One region of the Labrenzia sp. C1B70 genome, then DNA from elsewhere that is predicted to be linked to it. Evidence: predicted binding sites of a transcription regulator. Region 1 holds the regulator's gene; each other region holds the start of a gene.
The links. Region 1 encodes PhoB, which activates phosphate uptake and scavenging genes when phosphate is short. Its sites were predicted from a motif close to TGTCATNNANCTGTCAT; they were not measured.

Region 2: a site for PhoB is predicted at 2,176-2,192, ahead of Q666_RS39625 (NAD-glutamate dehydrogenase). Genes of this name have one in related genera too.
Region 3: a site for PhoB is predicted at 2,019-2,035, ahead of Q666_RS40250 (DUF2794 domain-containing protein). Genes of this name have one in related genera too.

Annotation. Positions count from the first base shown of each region.
Region 1 is NZ_AXCE01000062.1:494,588-498,781, reverse strand. It holds gene Q666_RS63175 (aspartate aminotransferase family protein) at 1-306, opposite strand, end outside; gene Q666_RS63170 (GcrA family cell cycle regulator) at 748-1,284, shown strand; gene phoB (phosphate regulon transcriptional regulator PhoB) at 1,611-2,312, opposite strand; gene phoU (phosphate signaling complex protein PhoU) at 2,393-3,088, opposite strand; gene pstB (phosphate ABC transporter ATP-binding protein PstB) at 3,120-3,881, opposite strand; gene pstA (phosphate ABC transporter permease PstA) at 3,929-4,194, opposite strand, start outside.
Region 2 is NZ_AXCE01000004.1:291,354-295,547, reverse strand. It holds gene leuD (3-isopropylmalate dehydratase small subunit) at 1-469, opposite strand, end outside; gene argC (N-acetyl-gamma-glutamyl-phosphate reductase) at 508-1,458, opposite strand; gene Q666_RS39630 (peroxidase-related enzyme) at 1,598-2,164, opposite strand; gene Q666_RS39625 (NAD-glutamate dehydrogenase) at 2,272-4,194, shown strand, end outside.
Region 3 is NZ_AXCE01000004.1:421,237-425,430, forward strand. It holds gene dctP (TRAP transporter substrate-binding protein DctP) at 1-114, opposite strand, end outside; gene Q666_RS40245 (PLP-dependent aminotransferase family protein) at 242-1,639, shown strand; gene Q666_RS40250 (DUF2794 domain-containing protein) at 2,104-2,493, shown strand; gene Q666_RS40255 (Bax inhibitor-1/YccA family protein) at 2,809-3,591, opposite strand; gene Q666_RS40260 (hypothetical protein) at 3,774-4,194, opposite strand, start outside.

The DNA.
Region 1 (4,194 bases):
TTCCATCGCTTCCGCGCCGGAATTCACGAACAGCACCTTGTCGGCAAAGGTTTCCGCGCACAGGCGCTGCGCCAGCCGTTCGCCATCCGGGATCTGGTGCAGGTTGGAGGTATGCCACAGCTTGGCTGCCTGATCCTGCAACGCCTTGACCAGATGCGGATGGGCATGACCGAGTGCGTTGACCGCGATGCCGGAACCGCAATCGAGGAATCGTCGGCCATCGGTGGTAACCAGCCAGACGCCTTCCCCATGATCGAAAGACAGGTTCGATCTTGCGTAATTTCCGAATAGTGCAGTCGCGGACATAACCTCGTTTGTCTCCTTTAAACGCCCCTGCTGTCCCCTGCGTCGCCCCGACGCCGGGCCGTCACCTTGAAAAGATGCCGAAGGGCCAAAACGCGACGTGCCGCCCCGATGAGGCGGCACGCAGCGGCTTTCTTATACACTGCCGGTACCATGCACTGTCAATGGAAATGGCGCACAAGACATTTCATGTGCCGCGGAGGGCGGATTTCATAAAATTCTCAATGACCTCGCCATAATTGGGGAAAAGTCGTTTCATCCCCAACTGGTTTGGGTCGAGTGGTTGCCTGACAAATTAACGTTATTGTAACCTCTCAGCAATCAGACACGAGATCTCGTGAGGCAAATCACCAAGAGGCACTAGATCTGCCAGCATTAAGCGTGCTTGCGCATGCTTAACACGGGGTTAATGGCCGCAGGACGGTCAAACTAAAGGGTGCGGCAATGAGTTGGACAAACGAACGAGTTGAGCTTCTCAAAAAGCTTTGGGGCGACGGCTTGAGCGCAAGCCAGATCGCAGGCGAACTGGGTGGTGTTACCCGTAACGCCGTGATCGGCAAGGTGCACCGCCTTGGCCTGTCCGGCCGCGCCAAGTCCACCTCTTCAAGCGCTAAGCCACGCCGGCCGCGCACCGCAGCTCCTGCAACCGGTGCAGCGCCGAAGAAACCGACGACGTCACATCCGCAGTCGATCGGCGCAACGGCCCTGAAAGCAGACATCTCGCCGGCTCCAGTGGTGGCTGCCAAGCCACGCGTAGAGCCGATTGCAGAACTTGTTCCGATCTCGCAGCGGGCTACCATCCTGACGCTGACCGAGCGGACCTGCAAATGGCCGATTGGCGACCCGGCGACCGACGACTTCTACTTCTGCGGCCGCCAGTCCGATGCCGGCGTCCCCTACTGCGCTCATCACTGCAAGATCGCGTATCAGCCGGTCGCCGACCGCCGCCGCGATCGCAAGACGATGGCTCAGGCAGGCTGATAGCCTCGCACCTAACCAATTCATGACAAAGCCCGCCGATTTGGCGGGCTTTTTTTGTTTGGGCCTTCCTTTGACCAGATGCCCGACCCCGAACAGTGACCTCCCATGGCTTGTTCTCGGCACCGCTCCATGCCGTTTCCGTTCCATCAAAACAAACCTTGTTTGACCGCTCCGCCACGACAGGGACCGCAGGATCAGCCCCGACACCGACACAACTGATGGGGTGGTCGCAGAAGAGAACCTTGCTCCGCGAAAGGCACATAACCGCTGAGAAACAAAAAGCCCGCTTGAAAGCGGGCTCCTTAATTCCATTCTGCAAGTTGCCCTCAGGCAGTGGCAGAGGTGAACTGGTCATTGAAGGCATATCCGGCACCACGGACGGTACGGATAGGATCCTTTGCCTTGCCCTTGTTCAGAGCCTTGCGCAAGCGACCGACGTGAACATCGACAGTGCGTTCATCCACGTAGACATCGTGACCCCAGACCCCATCCAGCAGTTGTTCGCGGGAGAAGACACGGCCAGGCGATGTCATCAGGAATTCCAGCAGGCGGAATTCCGTCGGCCCCAAGTGTATTTCCTTGGTGTTGCGACGAACACGGTGCGTTTCGCGATCCAGTTCGATGTCGCCGGACCGCAACATGCTGGACACCACTTCCGGGCTTGCCCGGCGCAGGATGGCGCGCACGCGGGCCATCAATTCCGGTACCGAGAAGGGCTTGACCACGTAGTCGTCGGCACCGGTCGACAGGCCGCGGATGCGCTCTGCTTCCTCACCGCGTGCCGTCAGCATGATGACCGGCAGGCGCTCGGTATCCTCGCGCGCCCGCAGGCGGCGGCACAGTTCAATTCCGGACAGGCCCGGCAGCATCCAGTCGAGCAGCAACAGATCCGGCAGGCTTTCCCGCAGGCGGATTTCCGCCTCGTCACCCCGGACACAGGACTCGACCGAGTACCCTTCCGCTTCCAAATTGTATCTCAATAGAAGGCTGAGCGGTTCTTCGTCTTCAACGATGAGCACCTTCGGCATACATCTCGCTCCAATTACCGCAACCGGCGCCGAAGCGCCGGCCGTTAAGATCTTCTGCAAATCCGACGATTACCGGCGGGTCAGACCGCGCCTGTTTCGTCGACCTTTGCCCGGTCTTCCGGCAAACGCTCGCCAGTGACCATGTAGTAGACGTTCTCGGCGATGTTCGTCGCGTGATCGCCGATGCGCTCGATGTTCTTTGCGCAGAACAAGAGATGGACGCACTGTGTAATGACCCGCGGGTCTTCCATCATGTAGGTCAGGAGTTCGCGAAAGATCGACGTGTAGATCGCGTCGACCTCGGCGTCGGCTTCCTGAACCCGGCGGGCGGCTTCCGCATCCTTGCGGGCGTAGGCATCCAACACCTGCTTGAGCTGCGAAAGAGCGAGTTCCGTCATGTGCTCCACACCGATCGCGAGCTTCTTGGATTGCAAGTCGCTGTCGATGGCGATGACGCGCTTGGCAACGTTCTTGGCAAGATCGCCAACACGCTCCAGGTCATTGGCAATGCGCGTTGCGGCGGTGATTTCACGCAGGTCCTGCCCCATCGGCTGGCGGCGGACGATCAGCTCGATCAGCTTCACTTCAAGTTCGTTGTAAAGGCTGTCCAGACGGACATCGCCCTTGATCGTCGCCTTGGCAAGCTCCAGATCCTGCGACACCAGCGCGGACACCGCATCGGCGAAAGCCTTTTCGGCAATACCACCCATTTCGGCAACCTTGCCGGCCATGGCCGTCAGTTCGTCATCGTAAGCCGAGACTGTATGTTCAGACATCCTGTGTCCCCTTCAGAAACCTAAAAAATGCTTAGCCGAAGCGGCCCGTAATATAGTCCTGCGTACGCTTGTCCTTCGGATTGGTAAAGATGTCCTCCGTCAGACCTTCCTCCACCAGAACACCCAGGTGGAAGAACGCGGTACGCTGAGACACACGGGCAGCCTGCTGCATCGAGTGGGTCACGATCACGATGGTGAAGTTTTCCCGCAGTTCGTCGATCAGCTCTTCCACCTTCGCGGTCGCGATGGGGTCAAGCGCCGAGCACGGTTCGTCCATCAGGATCACTTCCGGGCTGACGGCAATGGCACGGGCAATGCACAGACGCTGCTGCTGACCGCCCGACATGCCGGTGCCCGGCTCGTCCAGACGGTTCTTGACTTCTTCCCAAAGCCCGGCCTTCTGCAGGCTGGAGGCAACGATTTCATCAAGCTCGGACTTGTTGCGGGCCAGACCATGGATTCGCGGACCGTACGCAATGTTGTCGTAGATCGACTTGGGAAACGGGTTCGGCTTCTGGAAAACCATGCCGACCTTGGCGCGCAGCTGTACGGGATCGACCTTGGGATCGTAGATGTCCTCACCGTCGATCTTGATCGACCCTTCCACACGGCAGATGTCGATGGTGTCGTTCATGCGGTTGATCGTCCGCAGGAACGTCGACTTGCCACACCCGGACGGACCGATGAAGGCAGTCACGGACCGCGGCTGAATCTCGATGTCCACGTCCTTGATGGCGTGGGTATCGCCATAATAGACCTGCACCTTGTTCGCGGAAATTTTGCTGTCGGTCATGGTTTTCGCCTGTTCAAAATTCGGCATCTCGTTCATCGGAGCAATCCTTACCAGCGGCGTTCAAACCTGCGGCGCAGGATGATAGCGATAATGTTCATGGTCATGAGGAAGACCAGCAGCACGATGATCCCGCCCCAAGCGCGTTCATAGAAAGCCGGGTCGGCGCGTTTCGCCCACTCGTAGATCTGGGCCGGCATGGCCGAGTTCGGAGAGAAGAAACCGGCAGCCACACCGTCCGGGAAATTGGAGGCGATGAAACCGACCATCCCGATCAGCAGCAGCGGAGCGGTTTCCCCAAGCGCCTGTGCCAGAC
Region 2 (4,194 bases), on a different contig from region 1:
CGCCGCTTTCAAGACCTTTGATTTCCTGGCTTTCCAGATCGATCGTCAGCGTGAAGTTGGCGCCACGCTCTGCCGCATGCATCAGGGTTTCCAGCTCGTCTTCGGAAACCTGGATCGGCAGAATGCCGTTCTTGAAGCAGTTGTTGTAGAAAATGTCGGCGAACGATGTGGAGATCACGCAGCGGATGCCGAAATCAAGCAGCGCCCAGGGTGCGTGCTCGCGTGAGGAACCGCAGCCGAAGTTGTCACCGGCGATCAGGATCTTGGCATTGCGGTAGGCAGCCTTGTTGAGAACGAAGCTCTCGTTCTCCGATCCGTCGTCGTTGGTGCGCATTTCGTGGAACAGCGCGGTGCCGAGGCCGGTGCGTTTGATCGTCTTCAGGAACTGCTTCGGAATGATCATGTCCGTGTCGATGTTCACGATCGGCAACGGGGCTGCGACACCGGTCAGGGTCTCAAATTTTTCCATTCTTCTTCTCTCCTGAAAGGCCTGAAAACGGATGCCGCTTACGCGGCAAGGCTGGTTGTCTGATCGACACCGAGCATCAGATTGAGGTTCTGGACCGCAGCGCCGGACGCGCCCTTGCCCAGGTTGTCGTAGACGGCAACGATCGCGGCCTGCGCCCTGGCGTCATTTGCAAAGACGTGCAGATGCAGCTTGTTGGTGTCGTTGAGCGCCTGCGGGTTGAGGCTGTCGGATTTCTCGAGCGCTTCCAGCGGCGCGACCTCGACAAAACCGCCAGGTGCCGAAGCGAAATGATCGGCGATCGCCGCATGCAGCTGCTCGCCCGTCGGCACTTTGGCAAGGCCTGCCAGGTTCAACGGAACCACCGTCAGCATGCCTTTGTAGAAATCGCCAACAGTCGGAGTGAACAGTGGAGCTGCGTCGAGCAGGCCGTATTCCGTCATTTCCGGAAGGTGCTTGTGATTGAACCCGAGCGCGTACGGCGCAAACGAATTTGCGCTGGTTCCGGCGGCTTCGTAATCGGCAATCATGCCCTTGCCACCACCGGAATACCCGGAGATGCCGAAATAGGTCAGGTTGAAGTCCGACGGCAGCAGCTCTGCGGTGATCAGCGGACGAACCGCCGCGATCAGGCCTTGCGGCCAGCAGCCCGGATTGGCAACGCGCATGGCTGCGGCGATGATGTCGGCCTGGTCGAGGTCCATTTCGGCAAAACCGTAGGCCCAGCCCTCGGCAACCCGGTGGGCGCTGGACGCATCAATCACACGGGTGGTGTCGTTCTCGATCAGGGCAACACTTTCCTTGGCCGCCGCATCCGGCAGGCAAAGAATGGCAATATCGGCCTTGTTGAGGTAGTCGGCCCGGGCTGCCGGATCCTTCCGGCTTTCGTCCGGAATGGAGATCAGCTCAAGGTCGCGGCGCATGGCAAGGCGCTCGCGGATCTGCAGACCCGTCGTACCGGCTTCACCATCAATAAACACGCGCGCAACCATCGCCCGTTCCTCTCCCTCTCATGATCGCCGCCAGTTTCGAACCCCAGGGCCCGAAAGCCGTCAGGCAGATCGGTGCAAAATCGCAAGCGTCATACACCCAATCGCGCGGCTTGTCACCGCCGCGCGACGCTCCGTTATCTCAACGGGCCCTTGAGTGATACTCATCATTCGGGCGCATGTCGGACGCCGCAGCCACCCTGTTGGACATGTTGAAGAAGCCCGTTACCGAGGCGATGTCCCAGATGTCGCGATCCGTAAACCCGACATCCCGAAGGGCTTGCCGGTCGCTTTCCACGATTTCCGCCGGCTTCTCCGTCAACTTGACGGCGAAGTCGAGCATCGCCCGCTGCTTTGGCGAAAGGTCCGCAACGCGGTAGTTCATCACCATCAGTTCCCCCAGCACGGGGTCCCCGGAAAGCTCGCGCACCGCAGCACCATGAGCCGTCAGACAATAAAAACAGCGGTTGACCGCGGATACCGCAACGGCAATCATCTCCCTCTCGAGCTTGGAGAGTGTACATTCGCCCAGCATGAGGTCGTTGTACATGTCGGTGAAGGCGCGCAGCTTCGTTTCGTCGAACGCATATGCCTTGAGGACGTTGGGAACGAGACCCAGCTTCTCCTGGCACAAGTCGAAATAAGCCTGTGTCTTTTCACTCAATGTTACATTTGAATCGATTTGCAAGGCCGTGACTTTACTTGACAATTTGCTCCTCCCGTCATGAAACCGTTTATGTCGCTGAAATATGAACTTAAGTCTTAGAACGAGCGAGCGACAGAGCCAAACCATACGATCGCCTAAGGGGATGGAAAATGCCGGACAAACACGACGTCGAGAAACTCAAACTCATCGACGCGGTCCAAGCAACCTTGAATCAGGAAGATCCGGCTCTCGCCGAGTTTTCCCGCGCCTTTTATGACCGGGGCGCAGCGGAAGACCTGGTGGCCTACACCGCGGAAGAGCTGACCGGCTTTGCCCGGGACGCCTGGCAGGATTTCCAGAACCACGAACTCGGCACGCATCGTGTCAGCATCGCCGATCCGGCGTTCAAGGCCCAGGGCAGCAAGGTCAAGGGCGTCTCGATTATCGAGATCGTCAACGACAACATGCCCTTCCTGGTCGATTCCGTCATGGACGAGCTGCAGGAAAGCAAGATCGAAGTGCATCTGGTTCTGCACCCGATCTTCATCGTGGAACGGGATGACAACGGCAAACTGACAAGCGCCACGGCCCGCAAGAAACCACCGAAGCGGACCGACCGGCAGGAAAGCCTCATCCATATCCACGTGACACGGATTGATTCGCCCGAAGCCCGCGCGGCCCTCAAGGCGCGGCTCGACAAGGTTCTGTCCGATGTCCGCGCCGTCGTGTCGGACTTCAAGCCGATGCAGGAACGCCTGGCGGAGGCCATCGACACCTACAAGACCACGCAAATTCCCGGCAGCAGCGATGAGTTGTGGGAGGCAATCCACTTCCTGGAGTGGATGGAGAACGACAACTTCATTTTCCTCGGCATGCGCGAATACATGTTCGAAGGCGGCGTCGAGGAGGGCGAGCTTTCCCCCCATGAGGGCACGGGTCTCGGCCTCTTGTCCGACCCGGACGTGCGCGTTCTCCGCCGCGGCACGGAGTTCGTGCAGATCACGCCGGAAATTCGCGAGTTCCTGAAGAAACCCGAACCGCTGATCATCGCCAAGGCCAACGTGAAGAGCACCGTGCACCGACGCGTGCACATGGATTACGTCGGCGCCAAGCTTTATGACGACGAAGGCAACATGAACGGCGAGCTGCGCATTGTCGGCCTGTTCGCCTCGACCGCCTATACCGAACCGACCAGCACCATCCCGTTCCTGCGCCGCAAGGTTGCCAGCGTTCTGGCCCGCGCCGGCTACGGGTCGGAAAGCCATTCCGGTCGCGCCCTCCGCAACGTTCTGGAAGCTTTCCCGCGTGACGAGCTGTTCCAGATCGAACGGGAGCGCCTGTTCGACTTTTCCATCGCCATCCTGCAGCTGGACGAGCGCCCGCGCATTCGCGTGCTGTCCCGCCCGGACAAGTTCGACCGCTATGTCTCCATTCTGGTCTTCGTCCCGCGTGACCGCTATTCCACCGAAGTTCGCCTGAACGTCGGCACCTATCTGGCCTCGGTCTATGAAGGACGCGTGTCGGCCTGGTACGTTACCTATCCAGAAGGTCCGCTGGCGCGGGTTCACTACATCATCGGCCGCGATCGCGGGGAAACGCCGACGCCCCAGCAGGAAGAGCTGGAGGCTGCCGTTGCCGACATGGTGCGCACCTGGTCCGACAGTGTGCGCGATGCGCTCAAGGACGAATTCGCGCCTTCACAGGCCCGCAAGCTGGCCGACCGCTACGCGCTTTCGTTTCATGGCGGCTACAAGGAAGTCTACAACGCCCAGTCCGCGCTGTTCGACATCGTCAAGCTGGAAACCCTGTCCGACAAGAACGACACCACCATCACGTTCCACCGCCAGGCAGGCACCAGGGACAGCCGCCTGTCGCTGAAGGTCTATCACCGCGGTTCGCCGATCCCGCTGTCCGCGCGCGTGCCGCTTCTGGAAAACATGGGTTTCCGCGTGATCAACGAGCGGACCTACCGCATCACGCCGGCCGATGCCCCCATGTCCTACCTGCACGAAATGACGCTGGAATCGCGCAGCGGCGAAGACATCGTCTTTTCCGATCAGCTGCACCCCCGGCTGGAAAGCATGTTCATGGCA
Region 3 (4,194 bases), on a different contig from region 1:
AGCCTGCATGCGCCACTCAACCGCATCCTGTGCCTTGGCCGCAATCGGTGCTGCGAGGGCGGTGCCGCCAACGGCTGCACCTGCAAGAAGGCTGCGTCTACTTACTTTGGTCATTTTTCCCTCCCAAGGAAATTGCCATTTGCTGGCGTAATGGGGCAAACTGTCATAAAAATGATTGGGACAATCAAGGGACAGTTGTTGGATTTATGGGTAGCACTGTCCCAGTAAATTTTGAGGGACAATGAGGGTTACGGGTAGCGGTCGGAAACTGTCTCGCGTCGATCAGATCGTCGAGAAAGTCGCGCTGATGCTGGAGGCAGGGGCGTACAAGACGTTTGAGCGGTTGCCTTCCATTCGTCAGGCCGCGCGGGAGAACGGCGTTTCGAAAAACACGATGGCGGAAGCTTACGACCGGCTGGTCGCCCGAGGGCTACTGGAAGCGCGGGCCGGCTCCGGATACTACATGTCACAGGTCGGACCGGCTTCCAAGACCCCGCCAGCGCCACATGTCACGGCTGCGGTTGACGGCATGTCGTTGCTGCGGGAGCAGCTGGAACAGCATTATGAAGTGCGTCCGGGAGATGGGCGCCCGCCGCCGTCGTGGATGGAAGGAGCGGAGCTGCGCCGCCATTTCGCCAACGCCAAGACGCCCTTTCCCGAAGCGATCGAATTCGGCTACGGCAGTTCGTGGGGATATGGTCCGTTGAGGGACCGGCTGCGGATGCAGTTGCTGGAGCGGTCGATCCCGGCCGATCCGCAAGGGCTTCTTTTGACCCATGGCGTCAACCATGGCCTGGATCTGATCATCCGGCATCTGACGGAGCCTGGCGATACGGTTTTTGTCGATGAGCCGGGCTATTATCCGCTCTTTTCCAAGCTGACCTTCGCCAAGGTGCAGATTGTCGGTATCCGGCGTGACAGGGACGGTCCGGACCTGGAAGACCTGACCGCCAAACTCGCTCTTTACCGGCCGAAGATGTTTGTCACCCAGTCCCATGGCCACAATCCGACCGGCGGTTCCCTGTCACCTTCGCGGTCATTCGGGTTGATGCAGCTTGCCGAGCGCTGGGGGTTTCTCCTGGTTGAAAACGATGCGCTTGCCGATATTCTTCCGGCCACGCTGCCAAGGCTGGCGGCGCTGGACCAGCTGGAGCGGGTGCTTTATCTCGGTACTTTTTCCAAGACACTGTCGGCCAGTCTCAGATGCGGTTACGTGGCTGGAAATCCGGACATCATCCGCCAGCTTGCCGATATCAAGATGCTGACGGTGGTCAATTCATCCGACCACGTCGAACGCTTCGTGTTCAATCTGATGCAGGCCGGCCATTATCTGAGACATCTGCGACGTCTCAGGAGCCGGGTGGAAGATGCCTACAAGGCATCCTTCGGGACACTGGAGGCGATCGGGTTGTCCGTGCGGGAGTGCTCCATACCCGGGTTCTATCTCTGGGTGGAGTTTCCCGATGATGTGGATGAAAGGGAACTGTGCGCCGCAGCCAGCAAGCAAAGCATTTTCATTGCACCGGGCGCCGTCTTCTATCCGAACCGGGAGACCCGGCAGAAGCCGGCAATGCGGGTCAACGTCGCCTATGGAACCGATGCGCGGTTCCTGTCGTTCCTCAGGGATTTTCTGAAGTAGTTTGAAAGCAGAAAAACAGGCAGGGCCACAAATGAAAAGGGCCGGCATAATGCCGGCCCTTCAGTTGCCCTGATGTTTGACTCACTAAATCTGGTTGGCCAGTAAAAACCCCGGGGGGCTGGGGGGCTAATGCATTCCGCGGCTTCTACGGGCCATACCCATCAGGGTATGATCCTAATATGGGTGTCTAAAATGGCTGGCCAAGGGCTGGAATGCGGCAAAATCATGGAAATTTATGCATTCTTTCTTGGCAAAGTGCCGTTGCGTTCGTTTTTGCACTTCTTCCCGTAAAACTTATTGGCAAAATTACTCTGGTTTCGGACCTCTGTCTGTCAATATGACGTTGCGGGCTTGCCAGAATGGCTAAAGAAGACGCATCATGACAGCCAGGTGACAGGCGTCTCCCGACGATTCTCTTGTCGGTTACCTGTCAGCAGCGAAACCGCGAACGGAATGGAGGCGGAATGAGCGAAGCCGACGACAGCGCGTTTCAGCGTGGTGCGGGTGCAAGCCCGTCGCCACAACATCAACCGGCTCCCCCTCCCAAACCCATTGTTGCATTCAACAGGCGCGAACTCGATGTCATTCTGAGGCTCTACGGGCGCATGGTCGCCGACGGCGAGTGGCGGGACTATGCCATCGACCTCCTGAAGGACCGGGCAATCTTCTCCGTGTTTCGCAGATCTTCCGAAATGCCGCTTTACAGGATCGAGAAGGACCCGAAGCTGGCCCGCCGCCAGGGCGCTTATTCGGTCGTGGCGACCGGGGGCATGATCCTGAAGCGTGGCCACGATCTGGCGCAGGTGCTGAGGGTTCTGGAGAAGAAAAAACATCTTCGGGTGGTCGACGCCTGACCAGGCATCCGGTCAATCAGCTGATGCCCGGGTGAGGTTCATTCCCCCTGCGTTTATCCGGTCACAGGTATTTCCTTGATGGTGGCGTCAATGACCGGCCAATGCTGGTCGGTTACCGGCTGGCCGCGGACCAGACGGTTGGTTCGGCCAAACCTGGCAGCGCAGTGTTCTGCCGCTTCATTCCATTGATTTGCGCAAGGCTGGCGTTGACGCCCATTGACGCAAGTGTAAGCAAGCGATGTGTCGGATAGTCGTGCGGCCACAAAAAAGCCCGGCACAAGGCCGGGCTTTTCCGTTTGTTCAGTTTGGCTGCGCTTAGTCGCGGTTGCCGAACAGCTGCAGCAGCATGATGAACAGGTTGATGAAGTCGAGGTACAGACGCAGCGCGCCCATGACGGACTTCTTCGTAGCGACTTCACCGCTGTCGCCTTCGTAGTACATTTCCTTGATCTGCTGGGTGTCGTAGGCGGTCAGGCCGGCGAACACCAGAACACCGATCACGGAGATGGCGAACTGCAGGGCGGAAGATGCCATGAAGATGTTGACCAGCGACGCGATCACGATACCGATCAGGCCGATGAACAGGAACGAGCCCCAGCCGGACAGGTCCTTCTTCGTGGTGTAGCCGAACAGGCTCAGCGCGCCGAAGGTACCGGCGGTGATGAAGAAGACCTGAGCGATCGAACCCGGGGTGTAAACCAGGAAGATCGAGGACAGGGAGATACCCATTACGGATGCGTAGACCAGGAAAAGGGTCCGCGCTGCGCCGGCACTCATGGACTGAATGCGGAAGGACAGCCAGAACACCATTCCGAGCGGTGCGAGCATGACAACCCATTTCAGCGGGCTGCCGTAGATGGCAACACCCAGCTGGGTGAGCATGCGGCCGTTGCCAAGGCTGGCGACAGCAGAGTTCGGATCGGTGGTCGTTGCAAGCATGACCGTTGCCAGCGCAAGAAAGCCGGTCAGCGCAAGGCCGATGGTCATGTAATTATAGACGCCCAGCATGTAGGAGCGCAGGCCCTGATCGATGCCGGCCTCGGCGCGTGCGCCGGCGACGGTATACGCGCCTTGAGATTGACGGTCATAGGTCGACATGGTCGTAAAAATCCCCTTCTAGATAGACGTGCGCATGCAATCGCGCATGCAACACAACTCCCTCAACATATGGGAAAAGCCTATCCCGAGCACAAGTCGAATTCGATGAAAAATTCGTAATCTTTGCGCTCAGGACGTATTATTTGAACCTATCCTTAAAAACAGGCTCAGATTCAGTCGTATTATTTCATGGCTTTCAGTCGGGATTCGATCTGCCGGTCGCAGGTGCCGCCGGGGTTGCGAACGATTTCTTCCGACGCGAAATCGAGGATTTCCTTTTCCGGATCCTGCATCTGCTCGACAGTCACACCGGGTTTGAACCACTGCAGAACCGCATAGTCGCCGCCGGCATCGGTGAGGAAAGCGATCGGCTTGCCATTTTCGGTAATGCCCATGCGGCCGACGCGGACTTCCGCAATCGATACCTTGCGCGCTTCGCCGTCGATGGTCAGCCGGTTTTTCGACACGTTCAGTTTCTTCAGCTTGGAGCCTTCAGTGCCGACCCAGTTACCGTAGAAGCGCTTGCCTTTTTTCTCGACGGAAAGGCAGGAGTTCTCGAAATTCGGGATGGAAAGACGGACGGCGGAAACCTCGATCGGATCC